3 regions of the Burkholderia aenigmatica genome follow, and region 2 is predicted to be linked to each of the others. Evidence: riboswitches for the same ligand, from Rfam matches in the RefSeq annotation. Region 2 holds a riboswitch; each other region holds the start of a gene.

Region 1 (7,824 bases), on a different replicon from region 2:
GCGAATGACGGCGCGACTGGATCGCGGCGGCGTTCGCGGCCAGCGCATCGGCCACCTTGTCGCGGCCCTGGTTCAGCGCGATCGCGAGCACCTTCAGTTCGTCGAGCTTCTGCAGCGCGAACGCGAGCCACGCGCGGATCTCGGCGTCGAGCTTCTCTTCGCTCGCGAGATCGACCGGCACATGCAGCAGCGAGCACGACGGCGCGAGCCACAGACGGCTGCCCAGTTGGGTCGCGAGCGGCTCGAGCCAGTCGAGCGCGGCGTTCAGGTTCGTCTTCCAGATGTTGCGACCGTTGATCGCACCGACCGACAGCACGCGCTCCGCCGGCAGTTCGCGCACCAGCGCGTCGATTTCGTCACGGGCGTTGATCGCATCGATGTGCAGGCCGTCGACCGGCAGCGACGCGGCGAGCGCGAGGTTGCCCTGCAGCTGGCCGAAATACGTCGCGAGCAGCACCTTGATCCGGCGCGTTTCGAGCGCCGCGTACGCGGTCTTGAACGCTTGCTGCCATTCGGCGTCGAGCTCGGTAACGAGGATCGGTTCGTCGATCTGCACCCATTCGACGCCCTGTGCGGTCAGCGTGTCGAGCAGCGCGCCATACACCGGCAGCAGCTTCTGCAGCAGCGCGAGGCGATCCGAGTCGTCCTTCGCCTTGCCGAGCCACAGATACGTGACGGGGCCGATGATCACCGGCTTCGCCTTCACGCCCTGCGCCTTCGCTTCGGCGAGTTGCTGCAGCAGGCGCGACGGGTCGAGCGAGAAGTTCGTGTCGGCGTGGAATTCCGGGACGATGTAGTGATAGTTCGTGTCGAACCACTTCGTCATTTCGCCGGCCGCGACGCCGCCGCAGCACGCTGCGTGCGCTTCTTCCGACTGCGCCGAACGGCCGCGCGCCACACGGAAATAGTTGTCGAGCGCATCGCCGTGGAAGCCCTGCACGCGCTTCGGCAGGTTGCCGAGCGTGAAGCTCATGTCGAGCACCTGGTCGTAGAACGCGAAGTCGCCGACCGGCGCGAAATCGAGGTCGCGCTGGTCGCTCCAGTGACGCTCGCGCAGTTGCGCGCCGAGCGCCTTCAGTTCGTCGCGCGACGATTCGCCCTTCCAGTAGCGTTCGAGGCCGAACTTGAGTTCGCGCTTGGCGCCGATGCGCGGGAAACCGAGATTGTGTGTCGTCACCATGGCGCTGCCGTCCAGGAGTAGTGAAGGTCCGGCAACCATGATAGGTATTTCAAACCATGAAATAAAATGGCATTATTTCATTTATCCATTAAAGTTGTTCATGTACATTCAGGATGAGCGATAACCATGCTGGAACGATTCCATCTCGTCGTCATTCGTGAAGTCGAGCGCCAGGGCTCGCTGACTGCGGCCGCCAACGCGCTGCACCTCACGCAATCGGCGCTCAGCCATACCGTCCGGAAAATCGAGCAGCAGCTCGGCACGCCGATCTGGGATCGCGAGGGGCGCGGCCTGCGGCTGACGCAGGGCGGGCAGTATCTGCTGAAGCTGGCAAACCGGCTGCTGCCGCAGTTCGAGCTGGCCGAGGAGCGGATGAAGCAGTACGCGAAGGGCGAGCGCGGCACGCTGCGTATCGGGATGGAGTGCCACCCGTGCTACCAGTGGCTGCTGAAGGTCGTGTCGCCGTACCTGTCGCGCTGGCCCGACGTCGACGTCGACGTGAAGCAGCGCTTTCAGTTCGGCGGGATCGGCGCGCTGTTCGGCTACGACATCGACGTGCTCGTGACCCCCGATCCGCTGAACAAGCCGGGGCTGCGCTTCGACCCCGTGTTCGACTACGAGCAGGTGCTGGTGGTCGCGGACGCACACCGTTTCGCCAACGCCGATTACGTGACGCCCGAGCAGCTGACCGACGAAATCCTGATCACCTATCCGGTCGAAACCGACCGGCTCGACATCTACAACCAGTTCCTGACGCCGGCCGGCATCGTGCCGAAGCGGCACAAGTCGATCGAGACGACCGACATCATGTTGCAGATGGTGGCGAGCGGGCGCGGCGTGGCCGCGCTGCCGAGATGGCTGGCCGACGAATACGCCGACCGGATGCCGGTCGTGCCGGTCAAGCTCGGCAAGAAGGGGATCGCGAAGCAGATCTTCCTCGGCATCCGCGAGGCGGATGCGTCGATCGACTATCTGGCCGCGTTCGTCGCGCTGGCGCGCGAATCGACGTGGAGCGCGCCGCGCATGCTGCGCTAGGCGCGCCCCGTGGCAGTGCGCGTCAGGCGGCGCGCATGCCGATACGTTCGCCGCGCTCGACCCATGCGCCGAACAGCAGGCCGATCGTCGTCCACATGATCACCTGCATGCCGATCGCCGCGGCGCGGAACTTCCACAGCACGACGGCCGGGAAAGCAGCCGGCACTTCGTTGATCGACGGCAGCCCGAGCTGCACGGCCGCGATGATCACGATGAACACGAGCCCCGCGACGATCGACGCGTTCCATTGCCCGAGCTTCGCCAGCAGATGGCGGCGCACGCTGACCGAGAACACCATCGTCGCGATCGAGATCGCGATCATCAGGAAGAACAGGCCCGTGCGATAGCCGATCGTGTCGGGGTCTCCAACCGACGGCGGATTGGCCGGGTACTTGATGTTCGGCACGATCACGAGCGCGATGAACGCCGCCACCGCGAGCCACGCGGCCAGCGGTCGTGCCGGGAGACGGCTGCCGCGACCATAAGCATATGCAAAGACCAGCGAGAACAGCCCGCCGAACGCCGCGCCATAGGTCACGACGCCCGTCAGCAGGCCGAAGCCGGCCTGCGTGTGGCGGCTCACCAGCTCGGGTTCCGGCGCGTCGCCCTTGGCGGCGTCGAGTTTTTCTTCGAAGGAGATCGCCTGATCGACTTGCGGTTCGCCGACGATTTTCGCGAAACCGAACGTGAGGAGGCCTGCGGCGATGCCTGCGAGCATCCCGCGCATGAGCAGCTTTCCGACCATCGTGAACTCCGCGTCAGTGGCAGGGGAAGCCGAGCAGATGGCGGCCGTCGTGGACGAACTCGTGCACGTACATGCCCGGCACGAGCGACGTTGCGCCTTGTTCCGCGCCGACGAAATAAATCGCGAGCAGCAGGATCAGGCCGACGAACACGGCCCACGGCAACAGTTCACGGACGGGGATGGGCGCCGGTACGACCGCCGGCTTCAGCACTGCTTCGCTCATGGATGCACCTCAGGGGAATCGCGCCCCGACAAATGTTGGATGGGTACGAAGGCAGGTCTGGCTTCCGGGATCATGGATCACCGGTTACAGTGGCGCGACCGCGCCGGAATTGCACCGGCTTCCGCGTTTCGTATCGGGCGAATTGTACGCGCGAACGTTCGCGTGTTGAAGCAGCGAAAAATGGGCGAACGCGCCCGTCCCGGCTCCCCCGACAACCCACATGAACCTGCACGCCTCGCTGCGCCTGATTGCACACGCATCGACCCGGGCGATGCGCACCGGCACGTTTCCCGACGACGATCTGCTCGACGCGCACGGGCTCGCCGACGCCGCGACGCTGCGCGACCGGTGGACGGACGTCGCCGGCTCGCTCGTGCTGTGCAGCCCGGCGCGCTGTGCGGTGCAGACCGCCGATGCGCTCGGCCTGCACGCCGACATCGACGACGCGCTGCGCGACATCGATTACCGAAACTGGCGCGGCAAGCGGCTGCACGACCTCGCGCGCGACCAGCCTGACGAGCTGGGCGCGTGGATCGGCGATCCGTTGGCGTCGCCGCACGGCGGCGAATCGTTCGATGCAGCCATGCGCCGCGTCGGCACATGGTTGAACGCGCTGCAACACGGCCGAGACATCGTCGCCATCACGCATGCGCCGATCGTGCGTGCGGCCGTCGCGCATGCGCTGCGGATGGGTTCCGGCGCGGCAACCCGCATCGACGTGGCGCCGCTATCGTGCACGACATTCGCTGCGTCGCCGCACGGCTGGATGTTGATCGCGGACGGCGATCGGCGCGACACTGGCGCCTAGCCTCCTGCCGTGTTGCGTTCGCGATATGGGCCACGACGCCAGCCGACGCGTTGTGCCGTATCGCAATCGCATGGCGATGTTCACCTTACGTCGCCGCAAGCCCCACCGTTCGCCATCCCTACTGTCATCAAACTGACTGCTAGCCGAAGCTAGGATCGGTCGCGGTTCCCATACGAGATACCGTCATGAATCAACCTGCTTCGTCTACCCCGAACAGTTCGGGTTCCGTCGAGCGCACCAGGCAGCTCGGCTATGCCGTCTTCCTGCTGGTGCTCGCGATTGGTGCGGTCTATATCGCCACGCACCTGATCGACGATCTGTCGCCGATGCGCGAAGGATCGCTGTTCCCGTACCTGATGCTCGGCGCTGCACTGCTGATCGCGCTCGGCTTCGAATTCGTCAACGGTTTCCACGACACCGCGAACGCGGTCGCGACCGTGATCTATACGCACTCGCTGACACCGAACGTCGCGGTGATCTGGTCGGGCCTCTGGAACTTCCTCGGCGTGATGATCTCGAGCGGCGCCGTCGCGTTCGGCATCCTGCAACTGCTGCCGGTCGAGCTGATCCTGCAGGTCGGCAGCGGTGCGGGCTTCGCGATGGTGTTCGCGCTGCTGATCGCCGCGATCGTGTGGAACCTCGCGACCTGGTACTTCGGGTTGCCGTCGTCGAGCTCGCATACGCTGATCGGGTCGATCATCGGCGTCGGGCTGATGAACCAGCTGATGCACGGGCCGTCCGGCACGAGCGGCGTCGACTGGGGCCAGGCGCTCGGTGTCGGCAAGTCGCTGCTGTTCTCGCCAATCGTCGGCTTCCTCTGTGCAGCGCTGCTGCTGCTCGTGCTGAAAACCCTCGTGCGGATTCCGGAGCTGTACAAGGAGCCGCCGAAGGATCAGCCGCCGCCGTTCTGGATTCGCTGCCTGCTGATCCTGACCTGCACGGGCGTGTCGTTCGCGCACGGTTCGAACGACGGGCAGAAAGGGATGGGCCTCATCATGCTGATCCTGATCGGCACGGTGCCGACCGCCTATGCGTTAAACAAGGCCGTCACGCCGGCCGAGACGCAGACGTTCGTCGCGGTCGCGAACCAGGCAGCCGCGACGTTCGGGAAGTACACGAACGGCGTCGCACCTTCCGCGAATCCGCGCGCCGACGTCGAGCTCTACGTACAGCATCGCGAGCTGACGCCGGCTGTGATCCCCGCCGTTCAGCAATTGTCCACGTCGCTCGCGACCGCGGTCGGCGCGTCCGGCTCGATGGCGGCCGTGCCGCAACGCGACATCGACAACGTACGCAACACGATGTATCTGGTATCCGAAGCAATCCGCCTGATCGAGAAATCCGGGCAGCCCGCGTTCGCCCCCGACGACAAGCTCGCGATCGACAACTATCGCAAGCAGCTCGACCACGCGACCAAGTTCATTCCGACGTGGGTGAAGGTTGCGGTCGCGATTGCACTGGGCCTCGGCACGATGGTCGGCTGGAAGCGGATCGTCGTGACCGTCGGCGAGAAAATCGGCAAGCAGCATCTGACGTACGGACAGGGCGCGTCGGCCGAACTCGTCGCGATGCTCACGATCGGTGCGGCCGACGTGTACGGATTGCCCGTGTCGACGACCCATGTGCTGTCGTCGGGCGTCGCGGGCACGATGGCGGCGAACGGCTCGGGGCTGCAATGGGGCACGGTGCGCAGCCTCGTGCTGGCGTGGGTGCTGACGCTGCCGGCGTCGATCGTGCTTGCCGGCGGGCTCTACTGGTTGTTCCGGTCGGTAGCCTGAACGAGCGGCGACGGCGGCCGGTGAAAGCCGGTCGCGTCGCCTCGCTTCGCTTCGTGCAGATTCGACCCTCGCTTTTCCGCTGACGCGCGCCCGGCTCCCTGGCTCCACTGAACCGCGCTTCGCATCGGCCGGTGTCGCACCACCTGGCTTCTTCGCGCGACACGCGCGCCCCTCTTCGAATTGAAGCGCAAGATCTGGAGCGCATTGGCATACGTGCGACATTAGACTGGGGCCATCGACTCTCATCGTGGATCCCATCATGCGCGCAACGCCACCGGACACCGCTTCGCTGCCTCTATTCATGCCGCCTGCCGCGCAGCGAAGCCAGTCGGTGCCTCGTACCGATCCGCAGCCCGCGGTCGAATCCGACGACATCGCACAACGCACGAACGCGCTTGACTGGGCAGCCGTCGCTACCGAGCTGGATCGCCACGGATGCGCGCGCGTGCCGGGCCTGCTGTCCGCGCACGAATGCGATGCGCTCGCGTCGCGCTATCCGGATGACGGGCTTTACCGATCGCGCGTCGTCATGGCGCGGCACGGCTTCGGGCGCGGCGAATACAAGTATTTCGCCTATCCGCTGCCTCCGCTCATTGCCGAGTTGCGTGCAACGATCTACCCGCATCTCGCGCCGATCGCGAATCGCTGGAACCAGGCGCTCGGCATCGACGCCCGGTATCCCGACGACCATGCGAGCTTCCTCGATCGTTGTCACGCAGCGGGACAGACACGGCCGACCCCGCTGATCCTGCAATACGGCCCGGACGACTATAACTGCCTCCATCAGGATCTCTACGGCGAGCACGTGTTCCCGCTCCAGGTCGCCATCCTGCTGTCGGCGCCGGGGCGCGATTTCACGGGCGGGGAGTTCGTCCTGACGGAACAGCGGCCGCGCATGCAGTCGCGTGCGGAAGTGGTGCCGCTGACACAAGGCGACGCGGTGATTTTCGCGGTCCACGGCAGACCGGTGCAGGGTACGCGCGGCGTTTACCGCGTCAACCTGCGTCACGGCGTGGGCCGCATCCGGGCCGGTCATCGTCATACGGTCGGCATCATCTTTCACGACGCGCAGTGACGTCTATCGCCACGCACGGGGAGAGGCGATGCGGTTCGGCGGTTCGGCGGTTCGGCGGTTCGGCGGTTCGGCGGCTTGGCGGCTTGGCGGCTTGGCGGCTTGGCGGCTTGGCGGCTTGGCGGCTTGGCGGCTTGGCGGCTTGGCGGCTTGGCGGCTTGGCGGCTTGGCGGCTTGGCGGCAGATTAGCGCATAAAATGCAGGGAAGTTCACGCATCACACCGGCATCGTCTCGAAAATCGCGTATCACGCCGAGTCGCGCCTCGCCCGTAGGTGCGCGAGCGGAAACGAAAACCCGCACCGACCGTCGCGCAATCGTGAGCGACGGGCCGGCTTACCCGCGCGCCATGCCCGCTCGCAGCCGATCGCCAGCATTGGCCGCCAGCCGTGCATATCCCGGTAACGTGAGCAACGCGAGTACGCCCGCGGCGACGAACGCCCAGCGAAAATCGTCGAGCACGTAGTGAACGCCCGTCGCATCGCCGCGCGCCAGCGCTGCCACCCGCAGCGACAACGCGCCGAACGCGATGCCCATCCCGATCGTCATCTGCTGCGCAGCGCTCCACAGCGTGCTGGCGGCACTCGTCTGCTGGGCCGGGATATCCGCATAGGCCAACGTCGCAAGCGTCGTGAACTGCATCGACCGCGTCAGTCCGTAGACGAACACGACAAGCAGCGTGATCGCCAGCGGCGTCGACGCGGTCAGCCACCCGCACGCAATCGTGAAGAAGCCGACGATCGTCACGTCGACGAGCGCGACGCGCCGGAAGCCGAAGCGGTCGAGTACCCACGACGTGCCTGCCTTCATGCCGAGGTTGCCAAGCGCACTGGCGAGCAGCAGCAGGCCGGACTGGAACGGCGACAGCCCGAAGCCGATCTGGAACAGCAGCGGCAGCAGGTACGGCACGGCATTGATCGCCATGCGCGTGACCGAGCCGGTGATCACCGTGACCGAGAACGTCGGCACCTTCAGCGTCGTGAAA
Region 2 (7,824 bases):
CGCGCATGGACGGCATCGTCGAAATCGAGCGCCGCCAGCCGTGCACGCGCCGCGTGAATCCGGTCGCCGAGTTCGCGCTGTGCGGATGCATGGTCTGCGCGGAACGCGTCCGGATCGAGATCGAACGCGAGTCGCGCCTTCACGATCCGCTCGCGCTGTGCGGCGTCGAAGCAATTCTCCAGTTCGACCATCAACCCGAAGCGGTCGAGCAGCTGCGGACGCAGCTCGCCCTCCTCCGGATTCATCGTCCCGATCAGCACGAAGCGCGCGTCGTGCGCGTGGGACACGCCATCGCGTTCGACGATGTTCACGCCGCTCGCGGCGACATCGAGCAGCGTATCGACGAGGCCGTCGGCGAGCAGGTTCACTTCGTCGACATACAGCACGCCGAGATGCGCCCTCGCGAGCAGGCCCGGCCGGAAGCGCACGCCGTTTTCAGCGAGGGCATGCGCAAGATCGAGCGTACCCGTCACCTGCTCGTCGCTCGCCGACAGCGGCAGCGTGACGAACTGCCCTTCGGGTAACAGCTCCGCGAGGCCGCGCGCCGCGGTCGATTTCGCGGTGCCGCGCGGCCCGCTGACGAGCACGCCGCCAAGCGACGGGTCGATCGCGGCGAGCAGCAGCGCCTGCTGCAATGCGTCCTGCGCGACGAGCGCCGCAAACGGAAAGACCGCGCGGGCGCGGTGCAGCGTCGGATCGGTCATCGCCGTCCCCCTTCCTGGAGTTGTTCGCTCGCGAGCCAGACCGCTTCGATCCGTTCGCGATAGTCGCCCGGCTGTTGCCACAGGCCGCGCTGCATCGCCTCGACGAAGCGTTCGCAGATGCCGTGCAGCGCTTTCGGATTGTGCCGTTCGAGGAACGCGCGGGTGGCCTCGTCGAACAGGTACGCGTCGGCGACGAGCGCGTATTGGTGATCCGACAGCACGCGCGCGGTCGCGTCATAGCCGTACAGGTAGTCGACGGTCGCCGCCAGCTCGGCCGCGCCCTTGTAGCCGTGCCGTTTCACGCCGTCGAGCCATTTCGGGTTGACGACGCGCGAGCGGATCACGCGCGCAATTTCCTCGCGCAGCGTGCGCATCTTCGGCGCGACCGGATTCGCGTGGTCGCCGTGGTAGATGCTCGGCTGCTGACCGGACAGATGCCGCACGGCTGCGGTCATCCCACCCTGGAACTGGTAGTAGTCGTTCGAATCGAGGATGTCGTGCTCGCGGCTGTCCTGGTTCTGCACGACGACGTCGATCGTCGCGAGCCGCTCGCCGAACACGTCGGCCGCCGCGTCGCCCGCGCTGTTCTGCGCATACGCATGGCCGCCCCACTGGCGGTAGGCATCGGCGAGATCCGCGTCGGTCTGCCAGCGGCGCTGGTCGATCAGGTCCTGCAGGCCCGCGCCGTAGCTGCCCGGCCGTGCGCCGAACACACGCCAGCCGGCGCGGCGCCGTGCTTCGTCCGGTGCCACGCCCTGCGCGACCCACTTCGCGCGTTCGCGCTCGATGCGCGCGCGGATCGGGTTCAGTTCCTCGGGCTCGTCGAGTGCGGCCACCGCCTGCACGGCCGCGTCGAACAGGTGCATCAGGTTCGGGAACGCGTCGCGGAAGAAGCCCGACACGCGCAGCGTCACGTCGATGCGCGGCCGGTCGAAGATCTCGATCGGCAGGATCTCGAAGTCGGTCACGCGGTGGCTGCCATGCGCCCATTTCGGCCGCACGCCGAGCAGCGCGAACGCCTGCGCGATGTCGTCGCCGCCCGTGCGCATCGTCGCCGTGCCCCAGACCGACAGACCGATCGCGCGCGGATAGTCGCCATGATCCTGCAGATGGCGTTCGATCAGTTGCTGTGCGGATTTCAGGCCGAGCGACCACGCCGCCTGCGTCGGTACCGCGCGCGTGTCGACCGAGTAGAAATTGCGGCCGGTCGGCAGCACGTCGGGCCGGCCTCGCGACGGCGAGCCGCTCGGCCCCGGCGGCACGAAGCGGCCGTCGAGCCCGCGCAGCAGCTGACGCATTTCCTCGCCGCCGCACGCGTCGAGCGCGGGCAGCAGCGTCGCACGGACGCGCTCGATCACGGCGAGCGTGTGCGGCCAGTCGCCGGGAGGCGTCGCATCGGTACCTGCGTTCCCGCCGTCGGCTGCGCACAGCCCGTCCAGCCACTGCTGCGCAAGCCGTTCGAGCCGTTCGCGCGTATCGCCCGCATGGCGCCACGGCGATGCGTCGAGCGCCTGCAGGATCGCCGGGCGCGGCCCGACCCACGGCGCGGCCCAGTCGGCCGCGAGCGGATCGAAGTCGTCGCCGAGTGCGAGATCGCGCGCGAGCGCGCCGATCAGTCCTGCGCGTGTGCCCTTGCCGTCGCCGACCGGAAAGCGCGCGAGCGCGAGCAGCGTGTCGCGCCGCTGGCGCTCGGCCGGCGATACGCCGAACACGTGCAGCCCGTCGCGAATCTGCGCTTCCTTCAGTTCGCACAGCCACGCGTCGACGCGCGTGAGCAGCGCATCCTCGTCGCCCGTATCGCGCGGCGGCGACACGCTCAGTTCGTCGTGCAGCCGGTGTTCGGCGATCGTCGCGAGGATCGTCTTGCGCAGCAGCTTCGCGCGCCGCCCGTCGACCATCAGCGCTTCGTAGTATTCGTCGACCTGCCGCTCGAGATCCTGCAGCGGGCCGTAGTTTTCCGCGCGCGTGAGCGGCGGCATCAGGTGATCGATGATCACCGCCTGCGCGCGACGCTTCGCCTGGCTGCCCTCGCCCGGATCGTTGACGATGAACGGATACAGGTGCGGCAGCGGCCCGAGCGTCAGGTCGGGCCAGCACGCGTCGGACAGCGCGACGCTCTTGCCCGGCAGCCATTCGAGGTTGCCGTGCTTGCCGAGGTGGATCACCGCGTCGATGCGATACGCATCGCGCAGCCAGAAATAGAACGCGAGATACGCGTGCGGCGGCACGAGATCCGCGTCGTGGTAGCTCGCGTAGTCGTTCTCGCCGCGCGAGCGCGACGGCTGGATGCCGACGAACACGTTGCCCGCGCGCCAGCCGGCGATCGTGAAGCGCCCTTGCCGCAGCGTCGGATCGGCTTCGGGCGGGCCCCAGCGCGCGTTCAGCGCGTCGCGCACGGCCGCCGGCAGCCGCGCGAAACGCGCGACGTAGTCGGCCAGCGGGAAGCTCTGGAATGCGGGGCGCAACGCATGCACGGCCGCGTCGTTGGTCACGCCTTCGGTGAGGCGCGCGATCAGCGCGTCACCGTCGGGCGGCAGGTCGGCCACCGCGTAGCCCGCGTCGCGCAGCGCCGCGAGCACGCGCAGCGCGGACGCCGGCGTGTCGAGCCCGACGCCGTTGCCGATCCGCCCTTCGCTTTGCGGATAGTTCGCGAGAATCAGCGCAACGCGCTTGTCGGCGTTGTCGAGCGTGCGCAGCCGGCACCAGCCGCGCGCGAGCGCCGCGACGAACGCGATCCGCTCGGCGTCCGGCTGGTAGCGCACGACGTCGACCTCGGTATGCGGGCAACGGTACGCGAGCCCCTTGAAGCTCACCGCGCGCGTGACGATGCGCCCGTCGACCTCGGGCAGCGCGATGTGCATCGCGATATCGCGCGCATGCAGCCCCTGGTTGTCGGCCACCCACGCGTCACGATTGCCGCCGGACAGGATCACCTGCAACACCGGCGCGTCGCCGGCGAGCACGTCGTGCTCGGGGCTGTCGATCGCGCCAGCTGCGAACGCGGTCGTGTTCAGCACGAGCGCGACGTCGTGCGTGTCGCAGAGCTGCGTGATGACTTCGCGGCTCACCGCGTCCTTCAGCGACGTGACCGCGATCGGCAGCGGATTCAGCCCTTCCTCGATGAGCGCATCGGCCAGCGCGTCGAACACGGCCGTGTTCGCGGCCTGCCAGTGCGCGCGATAGAACAGGATCGCGACGACGGGCGCGCCGGGCGTCCAGCGCGGCCGCCAGTCGTCGACGCTCGCGCGGTCGCGCGCCGGGTGATACAGCGCGGCGGCCGGCAGCGGGCGCGGCAGTTCGGGTTCGTCGCCGAACCCGAGCGTATGGAATGCAATGCTGCGCAGCAGCGCCTCGGCGTTGTGCACGCCACCTTCACGCAGGTAGCGCCACCACAGCCGGCACAGGTCGGGCGCGACCGTGCTCTTCGCGACGAGGTTCGGGTCTTCCTGCAGGTCGCCCGAGAACATCGCGAGCTGCTGCTTGCGCTTCGACGCGAGCGACACGGCCTGCTCGATTCCGTACGGCCAATACGCCTCGCCGCCGAGATGATCGATCACGACCGACTTCGCATGCTGCAGCACGTCGTCGACGTAGAAATCGACCGACGCCGGCTGCCGCAGGAACGTGACGTTCGCGAGCCTGACGCTCGGGAAGCCGGCCGGCAGGTGCGGCACGACGCTAGCCAGCAGCGACAGCGTCGTATCGGCCGAGCTCAGGATCACGATGTCGGCCGGCTGCTGGTCGATCCGGACGACGCCCTGCGTGTCGTCGACAAAGCCGCCCGGCGTGGTGCGCAGCAAATGCATCGTGGGTTACGCCTGTTGCGGCTCGGCCGCGCACGCGGCGTCGAACGCGCGTTGCAGCGCGGCCGCGTCGAGATCCTCGCCGATCAGCACGAAGCGGCTCGCGCGCGTTTCTCCGTCCTGCCAGCGACGATCGAAATAGCTGTCGAAGCGGCGGCCGACGCCCTGGATCACGAGGCGCATCGGCGCGCCGGGCAGCGCGGCGAAGCCTTTCGCGCGATAGATCGTGTGCGCTTCGACGACACGCTGCAGCGCGGCGATCGTCGCTTCGCGCGTGCCGGCGTCGCCCGACACGACGACCGAGTCGAAATCGTCGTGATGGTGATCGTGATCGCCGTCGTCGGCCGAGCCGTGATGGTCGTGACGCAGGTGGATCGTTTCTTCCGATGCCGATTCGAGACCGAGCAGCATCGCGAGATCGAGCTCGCCGCGCGTCGCGCGCACGATCTTCACCTGCGGCGGGATTTCGTCGCGAATCGCGGTTTCGATCTGCGCGAACGCTGCGTCGCCGACGAGATCGGCCTTGTTCACGATCACGAGATCGGCGGACGACAGCTGATCGGCGAACAGCTCGTGCAGCGGCGATTCATGATCGAGGTTCGGATCGGCGCGGCGCTGCGCGTCGACGGCCTGCGGGTTTTCCGCGAACTGGCCACTCGCGGCGGCCGGCCCGTCGACCACGGTCACGACCGCGTCGACCGTGAAGCTGTTGCGGATCGTCGGCCAGTTGAACGCCTGCACGAGCGGCTTCGGCAGTGCGAGGCCCGAGGTTTCGATCAGCACGTGGTCGATGTCCGCGCGCCGCTCGACGAGCGCTTCCATCACCGGATAGAACTCTTCCTGCACGGTGCAGCACAGGCAGCCGTTCGCGAGTTCGTAGAGCTGGCCCGATGCTTCGCCCTGCGCGCCTTCCGCATCCTCGCAGCCGATGCCGCAGCCCTTGAGGATTTCGCCGTCGATGCCGAGCTCGCCGAATTCGTTGACGATCACCGCGATGCGGCGGCCTTCGGCGTGCTGCAGGATGTGGCGCATCAGCGTCGTCTTGCCGCTGCCGAGAAAGCCCGTGACGATCGTGACGGGAAGCTTGCGCATGGTCATGGTAGGTCCTGTGTCGAAAATGGAATCAGCCCGGGATCGTCGCGTCGATGGCGGCGTGGCAGTTCATCTGGCGGATCGCGGGCATGCCGCCGCGCGATCCGGACGGACAGTCGCGGGACGGGCGGAACGACGAAGCGGACATGGTGCTTCCTTGCGAACGGTCGACATCGTGAATGCCAACACGGCTGCCGCCGGCCCGGTGCACGCCGCCTGCCGTTCGCCACGCCGGCCGGCGCGGGTTGGCGCGCAGGCGGATCGGCGGAGAAAGCGGGCAACACGCGGGTGTCGGGCCTGCTGCGGCCGTGGACGATGCGCCGCCTCCCCGCGGCGCTGAACCCCAACGTTTAGGCCGGTATCCGGGCTGACGAACACGCCGCTTCGCCTTCCCGGATGCACGCGGCATCCAGTGGCGGTCGTCCGCATGCGCGCGGCATGCGGCGAAGCGGCGTTGCGTGGCGCTTCTCGCGCGACGCGTTCGCTTACCGTTGCGGGGGCAGCACAGGTTGGCTCGACTGCGGCGCAGGCAGGCTCCCTGTTTCCCGTTTAACTGCGCGCGCCGGAGCGGCGCGCGCGAGCACCAAAACGCGTGCGAGTGTAGGCGGCGGTGCGGGGAGCGTCAAGGCGGAGCGGGCCACCGGGCCCGGTTCCGGATGGCCGGCGCACGTGGCCGAACGCCGTGCGCAGCGGTTCGCGCGGGTGGATCGCTGTGCTATCGTATGCGCCGCGTTCGGTGCTCGCATGCGCATTGCGCGCCTGCAGTTAAACGGGAAACAGGAGGCGGACCACCGCCCGGCCTGTGCTGTCCCCGCAACGGTACGCCGCCCGCGCGCTGCGCTTCCCCGCGCACGCGCCCAGGCCGCCCACGATGCCACTGCCCTTCAGCCGGGCGGGAAGGCTGCGGCCTGGCAAGCGGCCAGCCCGGATACCGGCCGACGCAAGGGGCGAGCCCGAGGCTCGCCGAACGCCCGATCCGCGGGGGACGGATGGGGTGCGCATTCCGCCCGCGTCCGCGCGGGCTTCGTTCGATCCGTCATGCGTTTCCTGTCTGCTGGCCGCCGCCGTGCCGCCCGCCTGCCCTGTTCCACTGTTTCGACACGGTGCGCACCGTGCCGCGCTCGATGAGCCGCGCCTGGCTCATCGGCGCCGGCCCAGGCGACGCCGACCTGCTGACGCTCAAGGCCGTCCGTGCGATCGGCGCGGCGGACGTGCTGCTCGTCGACGATCTCGTGAATCCCGACGTGTTGCGCCATGCGCGTGCCGATGCGCAGATCGAGCACGTCGGCAAGCGCGGCGGTCATGCATCGACGCCGCAGGAGACGATCGTCGCCGCGATGCTCGCGCATCTGCGCGCGGGCCGCAGCGTCGCGCGGCTCAAGGGCGGCGATCCGTTCGTGTTCGGCCGCGGCGGCGAGGAACTGGCCGCACTCGGCGCGGCGGGATTCCCGGTCGAGGTCGTGAACGGCGTCACCGCGGGCATCGCCGCACCGGCCGCAATCGGCATCCCGGTCACGCAACGCGGCGACGCGCAGGGCGTGATTTTCGTCACGGGCCACGGCGCGGGCGCCGGCGAACCCGACTGGCGCGCGCTCGCGGCCACGCGCATGACGATCGTCATCTACATGGGCATTCGCCGCCTCGACACGATTGCAGCCGCGCTGCGTGAAGGCGGCCTGCCCGGCGATACGCCGTGCGCGGCGATCGAGAACGCGACGCGCCCCGAACAGCGGCACGTGCTCGCGACGCTCGACACGCTCGTCGAACGCATCGGCGCGACTGGCATCGGCTCGCCGGCCATCGTCGTGATCGGCCGCGTCGCGGCGTTCGCCGACGATCCCGCGGTACGTGCCGCGCTCGGCAGCGGCGCATGATGCGCGTCGCGCTCGGCGTCGGTTTCCGCGCGGGCGTGACGGCCGCGCAACTCGATGCCGCGATCCGCGCGGCGCTGACCCTGTACCCGGGCGCCGAACCGGCGCTCGTTGCGACGCTCGCCGACAAGGCGCGTGCCCGCGCGCTGCGCACGCTGTGTGCGCGCCGCGGCTGGCCGCTCGTCGCGTTCGACGCGGCACGACTCGCGCGCCGTCCGGAGCTGGCCGCAAGCGGCCCGTCGGATGCCGCGCTCGCCCGCTTCGGCGTCGCGGGCGTGGCCGAACCGTGCGCGCAGCTCGCGGCGCCGCACGGCCGGCTGCTGGGCCCCAAATCGATCCGGGACGGCGTGACGG
Region 3 (7,824 bases), 950 kb from region 2:
TGCGGCCGCGGCCGCCTATACGCGCGACATCGCGGCGCTGCGCACGCGTTACGCTGCGCGCACGCCCGTCACGATGTTCTTCCAGGTCTGGGACCGGCCGCTGATGACGCTCAACGGCACGCACCTGATCAACGACGTGATCGAGCTGTGCGGCGGGCGCAACGTGTTCGCATCGCTCAAGCCGCTCGTGCCGACCGTCACCGACGAGGCCGTGCTCGCGGCGAATCCGGAGGCGATCGTGACGACCAGCGCCGGCACGACGCGCTCCGACGAACCGTTGCCGAGCCTGGCGCGCTGGCGCGCGTGGCCCGCACTGACGGCCGTCGCGCGCAACAACCTGTTCGCGATCGATGGCGATCTGCTGACGCGGCCGTCGCCGCGGATCGCACAGGGCGCGGCCGCCCTGTGCGAGGATCTCGATGCCGCGCGTGCGCGGCGGCCGGCGCGCTGATTTCCGGTGACTTGCGCGCTCATCGCGCGCCTGCGCCCGATGTAACCGCTATCCGAGGAGACCGATTGATCGCGCGCCGTGTCGTTCACACGCAGACGCCCGCGCGCCTATTCGTCCCAGTGAACCACTTCCCACGTTCGCGCGGCGGCATCCGCGCGCAGCCAGACGACACCCGCGTTCGGCACTGGCCGCGACAACAGCGTGTCGAGCGGCACGCCCAGCACATGCGATGCGAATGCGCGGATCACGCCCGCATGCGCCACCACCCATTGCGGGCCATCGCACTGTGCAACCGCATCGGCCCGCCGTGCCACGCGTGCGGCGAACTGCGCAACGCTTTCGCCGCCATGCGCACACGCATGCATCAGGTCGGCCGCCCACGCATCGAGCGCCGCGCGATCGATATCGTCCCAGCGCCGCATTTCCCACGCGCCGAAATCCATTTCCTGCCAGTCCGCATCGCATCGCAGCGGCACGTCGCATGCCTGCGCGAGCCGTTCGGCAACCGACGCGCAGCGCGTCAGCGGGCTCGTCCAGACCTGTTCGGGAAACGGCGCGCAGAGTGCCGACAGATGCGCACGCACGGCCTGCGCGCCGACGTCGGCCGGTGCGGCGAGCGGCACGTCGCTGCGCCCGTAGCAGATGCCCGGCTCGACGCCGACGGCCGGATGACGGATCAGGACGACGTCCATCCGAGCACCACGAGATAGATCGCCAGTTCGCACAGTTGCTGCGCGAAGCCGAGACAGTCGCCCGTATAACCACCGATCCGCTTCACGAAATAGCGGGCGGCCCACGCGCGCACGAGCACGAGCACGACGCATGCGACGACACCCATGCGCCAGTCGGGCCAGAACAGCCAGGGCAATCCGAATAGCGCCGCAACGCACGCCGCGCGTGCGCCCATCCGTTGCGCGACCGGTTTCGCCTTGCCTTCGGGCCGCACGTAGTCGAGCGTCATCAGCAAGCTCACGGCCGCCGCGCGGCTCGCCGCGTGCGCCGCGATCATCGTCCATGCGGCACGCAACGGCAGCATCGATGCAAGCGCCTGCCATTTCAGGCCGAGCGAGATCACGAGCGCGACCGCGCCGAACGTGCCGATCCGCGAGTCGTGCATGATGCGCAGCACGTCGTCGCGCGTATAGCCGCCGCCGAACGCATCGCAGCTGTCGGCCAGGCCATCCTCGTGAAAGGCACCCGTTGCGAGCAGCGTGGCGGCCATCGACAGCCCGACCGCGATCGACGGGGGCAGCACACGCAGCGCGACGAGATAGACGAGCGCGCCCCACGCGCCGACACATGCGCCGACGAGCGGGAAATAACGCGCAGACTGATCGAGATCGCCGGCCGCATAACCGATCGAGCGCGGCACGGGCACGCGCGTGAAATAGCCGAGCGCGACGAAGAAGTAGCGCAGTTCGGCCCGCACGCCACGCGCGCGATCAGGCGTCACGATTGTCGACGCCGGCGGATTCGAAGCTCGCCATTTCGGTGAGGAACGCAGCCGCCGCACGCACGAGCGGCAGCGCGAGCGCCGCGCCGGTGCCTTCGCCGAGCCGCAGGTCGAGCGCGAGCAGCGGCTTCGCGCCGAAATGCTCGAGCATGCGCCGGTGCCCGGCCTCGTGCGACGTATGCGAGAACACGCAGTAATCGCGCACGCCGGGCACGATGCGCTCGGCGACGAGCAGCGCAGCCGTCGCGATGAAACCGTCGACGAGGATCGTCATCCGCTCGCTTGCGGCCGCGAGATACGCGCCCGTCATCATCGCGATCTCGAAGCCGCCGAACGTCGCGAGCACGTCGAGCGGCGCAATCGCGTGCGAGTGCTTGACGAGCGCACGGCCGAGCACCGCGCGCTTGTGCGCGAGGCCCTGGTCGTCGAGGCCCGTGCCGCGCCCGACGCAGGCATCGATCGGCACGCTGAGCAGGCGGCTCATCAGGCACGCGGCCGACGACGTGTTCGCGATCCCCATCTCGCCGAAGCCGATCACGTTCGTGCCGAGCGACGCATGCAGGCGCACGCGCGCCGCGCCGGCCGCGATCGCCGTCATCGCCTCGTCGCGCGTCATCGCCGGCTCCGCCGCGAAGTTGCGTGTGCCGCGCGCGACCGGCAGCGACACCAGCCGGTCGGACAGCGGCAGCGGCGACGCGACGCCCGCATCGACGATCTCGAGCGCGCTCTGCACGGCGCCCGAGAACGCGTTGATTGCCGCGCCGCCGGCGAGGAAATTCGCGACCATCTGGGCGGTCACCGCTTGCGGATAAGGACTCACGCCCTCGGCGGCAATCCCGTGATCGCCGGCAAACACGATCATCACCGGACGCTGCACGACCGGCCGCTCGGTGTGCTGGATCAGGCCGATCTGCAGTGCGATCGCCTCGAGCTGGCCGAGGCTGCCGGGCGGCTTGGTCTTGTGGTCGATCACGTGCTGCAGGCGCTTGCGCAGCGCGTCGTCGAGCGGCGCGATCGCGGGCGGGAAGTGGGTCGGGGTCGTCATCGAAAAGCCATGTCGTTGGCGCGGTATGCGCCGCGCATCGGAAAAGGAAAGGTCATTGTCGCTCGGGCCACGCCGGCAGCAGCGCATCGCGGCCGTTCTCGCGGATCAGCACCAGCGGATAACCGAACGCGTCGCTCGCGCGCTCGGGCGTCAGCACGTCGTGCACGGGGCCTGCCCACGCGTGGCCGCGGCCGTCGAGCAACAGCGCGTGCGTCGCGAAACGCCGCGCGAGATTCAGATCATGGCACGAGAACAGCACCGTGCGCGGGCCCGCGTCGAGCCATGCGGCCAGCGCGGTCAGGCAATCGATCTGGTGATGCAAGTCGAGATGCGCGAGCGGTTCGTCGAGCAGCATCAACGGCGCGTCCTGGCACAGCGTCGCGGCCAGCGCGACACGCTGCCGCTCGCCGCCCGACAGCGACAGCACGTCGCGCGACGCGAGCGCGGTGAGGTCGAACGTCGCCAGCGCGTCGCGCGCGGCCGCGCGGTCGCCGTCGCGCTCCCAGCCCCAGCCGCCGAGATACGGAAAGCGGTTGAGCAGCACCGTGTCGAATACGGTCGCGCTGAATACGTCGTGCAGTTGCTGCGGCATCAGCGCGCGGCGCTGCGCGAGCTGCTCGGGCGGCCATGCGGCAAGCGGCCGACCGTCGATCTCGACGTGTCCGCCGGTCGGCGGCTGCAGCCCGGCGAGGGTCGCAAGCAGCGTCGTCTTGCCCGCGCCGTTCGGACCTGCGACGCACCAGATCTCGCCGGGACGGAACGCCCGGGTGAAGCCGTCGAGCAGCGTGCGTGCGCCGGCCTTCAGCGTCAGGTCGACAGCCGCGTAGTTCATGTCGCCGGCCGTGGCGTGCAGTGCGGCCCCCGTCATCGCATCGGCCTCCTCAACAACATCCACAGGAACACCGGCACGCCGATCAACGCGGTCATCACGCCGACCGGCAGTTGCGCGGGCGCGATCGCGGTGCGGGCGAGCAGGTCGGCCGCCATCACGCCGCCGCCGCCCGCGAGCATCGCGGCGGGCAGCAGCATCCGCTGGTCGTTGCCGAAGGCGAGCCGCAGCGCATGCGGCACGACGAGGCCGACGAAGCCGATCGTGCCGGCCGTCGTCACTGCGGCCGCCGCGGCCAGCGACGCGACGAGATAGATCCGCACGCGCAGGCGCGCAACGGGCACGCCGAGCGCGAGCGCGGTCGCATCGCCGCGCAGCAGCACGTTCAGTTGCGGCGCGGCCGGCAGCGCGACGCAGGCGGCCAGCAACAGCGCGCCCCACGCGAACCACGGCGCGGTCACGCCGTTCAGGTCGCCGGTCAGCCAGAAGATGATCCCGCGCAGTCGTGCGTCGGGTGCAAGCGACAGCAGCAGCGTGACGAGCGCGCCCCACCCCGCCGCGATCACGACGCCCGTGAGCAGCAGCCGCGGCGACGCGTCGCGCGACTCGCCACGCCACAGCTCGCGGCGCGCGAGACCGAGCACGAGCGCGACCGACACGAGCGAGCCGGCGAACGCCGATGCGTCGACGAGCCACCACGCGCCGCCCGCGATCATCGCGACGAGCGCGAAGCCGGCCGCGCCGCCCGATACGCCGAGCACGTACGGTTCCGCGAGTGGATTGCGCAACAGCACCTGCAGCAGCGCACCGGCAAGCGCAAGCAGCGCGCCGCATGCGAAGCCCGCGAGCGCGCGCGGCAGGCGCAGCGTGCGGACGATGTCGGCGAGCAGCGCGTCGCCGCCATGCGGCACGAGCGACGCAAGCGCCTGCCAAGGCGACATCGGCACGCTGCCGATCGACAGCGACGCAACGAACAGCAACGCGACCGCCGCGGCGAGCGCGGCCCAGATCGCAGTGGCGCGCGCGGCGCTCATGCCGCGCACGGCGCCGCACACGACATGCGGCGCCCCCGCTTGCGGAGGCCGGCCGGTCGTGACTGAAGCGCCGCGCGGACGATTGGGGTCAGCATCGAAGAAAATTCCGTGAAGCATTGCGCGCCCCGCCTCCCCGCAGGCCGCGCGTCACGAAGCCCGTGCGGGCTCCCCGTCTCGGCCGGTATCCGGGCTGGCGGCGGTCCGGCTCGCCTTCCCGCGCGATGACGCGCAGTGGCCCGCGTCCGCATGCAATACCTGCACGTGAAACGCGCCCGAGCCGGCCTGCGTCACCGGACGCGGCCGCTTACCGTTGCGGGGGCAGCGCAGGTTGGCGGGCTTCCGGCGCCCGCGTCCTGCTTCCCGTTTAACCGCGCGTTCCACGCGCGAGCACCGAGGCGGCGCCAGTTTAGGAGCGGGTCGCGCGAGCGTCAAGGAAGCGTCCGGACACGCACGGGACGCGCCGATTCACGGCGAGAAGCAGGGGTGTTACGACTGGAAACGTTACAGATGTCGGATTGCGCGTTATTCCGCGCTAAAATGCTGGGTCTTTAGAGGACGCAGCAAATGCTCAACGAACTCGAAACCCTATCTCAAAATATTGGCCGTCTGATTTCGCTGAACAAGCGCTATCACTCGGAACGGCTCGCGCTCGAGGAGCAGGTCGCGCAATTGCGCGCGGATGCGGACACTGTCCGCGCGGAACTCGCGCAACTGCGCGACGAACGCAATGCACTTGCGGCCGAGCGTGACACGCTGTCGGCAAAGATCGACGACGCCCAGGTGAAACTGAACGCGATTCTCGAAAAGCTGCCGCGCTCGAAAAGTGCGGAGCAAGCCGACAACCAGCTCGACCTGCTGGATGCACAGGCGCGTGCGGATGGCGATGACGCGGCCAGCCACGGAGAACATGCATGAGCACCAAGCAGATCGAAGTCTCGATTCTCGGTCAGGCCTATCGGCTCGCCTGCTCGGCCGAGACCGAAGCGGCGCTGCTCGAAGCGGTCGCGCGCGTCGACGCCGAAATGTCGAAAATCCGCTCGAACAGCTCGGTACGCGGCACCGATCGCATCGCCGTGATGGCGGCGCTGTCGCTCGCGTCCGAATTGCTGCGGCTGCAAACGAGCGTGCGGCACGGTGAAGCATTTCCGGCGGAGGAAATCCGTCGTACAATGCACCAGATGAATGAACAGCTCGGTGCGGTGCTCGCACAGCACGAGACGCAGTAACGTTTCAATCGATGCGTCGATTCCCCTTGATCTCAGAGATCAACAGTGGTCAAATTGGCGCATCGAATCACAGTTCAGTCAGCTTCCCTGCCTGGTTCGCCAAGGTCATATATTCCTTGAACCAATGCCATGTGCACGGTTGCGGAAATTTGTAGCACGGGCGCGCGCGTCACTCTGTCTGATGTACCCGAAGTGCTGCTAACTGCGACCAATTCTGAACCTCAGGTTCAGGATGCCGGCCTAGCGGCCAAGGCGGGGGCCTATCCAACGGCATCGGGCGAAGCCCGGTGCCGTTTTCTTTTGTAGCAGCCTCTTTCTGCGTCGATCACGATCCATGCAATACTGGCTGATGAAGTCCGAACCGGACGAAGCAAGCATCGACGATCTCGCCAACGCACCGCAGCGCTCGCTGCCGTGGACGGGCGTGCGCAATTATCAGGCGCGCAATTTCATGCGCGACACGATGAAGATCGGCGACGGCGTGCTGTTCTATCACTCGAGCTGCCCCGAGCCGGGCATCGCGGGCCTCGCCGAAGTGTCGTCGACGCCCTACCCCGATCCCACGCAGTTCGATCCGAAAAGCCCCTATTACGACCCGAAGTCGACTCAGGAAGCGCCGCGCTGGCTGCTCGTCGACGTGCACTACGTGAAAAAATCGCCGCTCGTGCCGCTCGCCGCGCTGCGCGAACACGACGAACTCGCCGACATGCGCGTGCTCGCACGCGGCAACCGGCTGTCGATCACGCCCGTCACGCGCGCCGAATGGCGCTTCATCACCGAAAAGCTGATGAAGTAGGCGCGCGCCAAAGGTCAAATCTGGTCAGTACGCACCACCGCCGCGGAACTCGCGGCACTTTCGCGCAGCCTAAGCAACCGCTGTCGGCCGATCGGGCCGGTTGTCGTTTTTTTCGTCGCGCGGTACGCCCGCGTCGTGCACGCGCGATCCGCGTGCACGCCCTCGCACAAGGAGTCCAACAATGACCAAGAAATCCGCACTCGCGCTGTCGCTCGCCCTTGCCGCCGCCGTTCCCGTTGCGTTGACGCTCGCGTCGTCCACCGCGCACGCGCAAACCGCGAACCCGCACTTTCCGGAGCCGGCGGGCGTGTTGTCGCTGTCGTCGCAGGCCAGCACCGACGTGCCGCAGGACATCATCCACATCACGCTGTTCTACGAGCAGCAGGCCAAGGATCCGGGCAGCCTCACCGCGCAACTGAACCAGCGCGCCGATGCAGCGCTGTCGCAAGCGAAGGGCGTATCGGGCGTCACTGCGCACACGGGCGCATTCTCCGTCTATCCGAGCACCGATCGCGACGGCAAGATCTCCGCATGGCGCGGCCGCACCGAAGTCGCGCTCGAATCGCGCGATTTCGCGGCAGCGTCGAAGCTTGCAGGCCAGTTGTCGAACCTGATGCAGGTCGCGAACGTCGAGTTCTCGCTGTCGCCGGAAGCGCAGCGCGCGGCCGAGCAGAAGCTGACGACCGAGGCGATCAAGTCGTTCCGCGCCCGCGCGGACGAAGCTGCGAAGGCCTTCGGTTACAGCAGCTACACGATCCGCGACGTGAACGTCGGCGGCGGCCGCAACGTGCAGCCGTACCCGCGCATGATGGCGATGGCCGCAGCACCGATGGACAGCGCCAAGATGAGCGCACCGATCGCGGTCGAAGGCGGCAAGGCCACCGTGTCGGTCACCGTCAACGGCTCGGTGCAGATGAAGTAACGCGCAGCGCGCGGCAGTCCGAAATGAAAAACGCCGGCCCGAGGGCCGGCGTTTTTCATTGACCTGCA

Evidence for each region. A riboswitch is a leader RNA that binds a small molecule or an ion and turns the genes downstream of it on or off. The one in region 2 is predicted to bind cobalamin.
Region 1: another riboswitch for cobalamin. It lies ahead of ACN8ZM_RS17220 (CbtB domain-containing protein); the one in region 2 lies ahead of cobW (cobalamin biosynthesis protein CobW).
Region 3: another riboswitch for cobalamin. It lies ahead of ACN8ZM_RS13220 (FecCD family ABC transporter permease); the one in region 2 lies ahead of cobW (cobalamin biosynthesis protein CobW).

What each region holds. Positions count from the first base shown of each region.
Region 1 is NZ_CP184469.1:35,843-43,666, reverse strand. Features, by position in the region: gene metE (5-methyltetrahydropteroyltriglutamate--homocysteine S-methyltransferase) at 1-1,180, opposite strand, end outside; gene ACN8ZM_RS17230 (LysR family transcriptional regulator) at 1,307-2,215, shown strand; gene ACN8ZM_RS17225 (CbtA family protein) at 2,238-2,960, opposite strand; gene ACN8ZM_RS17220 (CbtB domain-containing protein) at 2,974-3,183, opposite strand; cobalamin riboswitch at 3,216-3,358, opposite strand; gene ACN8ZM_RS17215 (histidine phosphatase family protein) at 3,404-3,991, shown strand; gene ACN8ZM_RS17210 (inorganic phosphate transporter) at 4,177-5,769, shown strand; gene ACN8ZM_RS17205 (2OG-Fe(II) oxygenase) at 6,071-6,844, shown strand; gene ACN8ZM_RS17200 (DHA2 family efflux MFS transporter permease subunit) at 7,176-7,824, opposite strand, start outside.
Region 2 is NZ_CP184468.1:1,879,130-1,886,953, reverse strand. Features, by position in the region: gene ACN8ZM_RS08785 (ATP-binding protein) at 1-704, opposite strand, end outside; gene cobN (cobaltochelatase subunit CobN) at 701-4,510, opposite strand; gene cobW (cobalamin biosynthesis protein CobW) at 4,517-5,605, opposite strand; cobalamin riboswitch at 5,935-6,202, opposite strand; cobalamin riboswitch at 6,317-6,554, shown strand; gene cobA (uroporphyrinogen-III C-methyltransferase) at 6,724-7,473, shown strand; gene ACN8ZM_RS08765 (cobalamin biosynthesis protein) at 7,470-7,824, shown strand, end outside.
Region 3 is NZ_CP184468.1:2,824,467-2,832,290, forward strand. Features, by position in the region: gene ACN8ZM_RS13195 (cobalamin-binding protein) at 1-451, shown strand, start outside; gene cobC (alpha-ribazole phosphatase) at 559-1,143, opposite strand; gene ACN8ZM_RS13205 (adenosylcobinamide-GDP ribazoletransferase) at 1,128-1,904, opposite strand; gene cobT (nicotinate-nucleotide--dimethylbenzimidazole phosphoribosyltransferase) at 1,894-2,949, opposite strand; gene ACN8ZM_RS13215 (ABC transporter ATP-binding protein) at 3,002-3,817, opposite strand; gene ACN8ZM_RS13220 (FecCD family ABC transporter permease) at 3,814-4,929, opposite strand; cobalamin riboswitch at 4,971-5,222, opposite strand; gene ACN8ZM_RS13225 (ATPase) at 5,377-5,727, shown strand; gene ACN8ZM_RS13230 (cell division protein ZapA) at 5,724-6,038, shown strand; RNA gene ssrS (6S RNA) at 6,120-6,301, shown strand; gene ACN8ZM_RS13240 (EVE domain-containing protein) at 6,373-6,834, shown strand; gene ACN8ZM_RS13245 (SIMPL domain-containing protein) at 7,016-7,756, shown strand.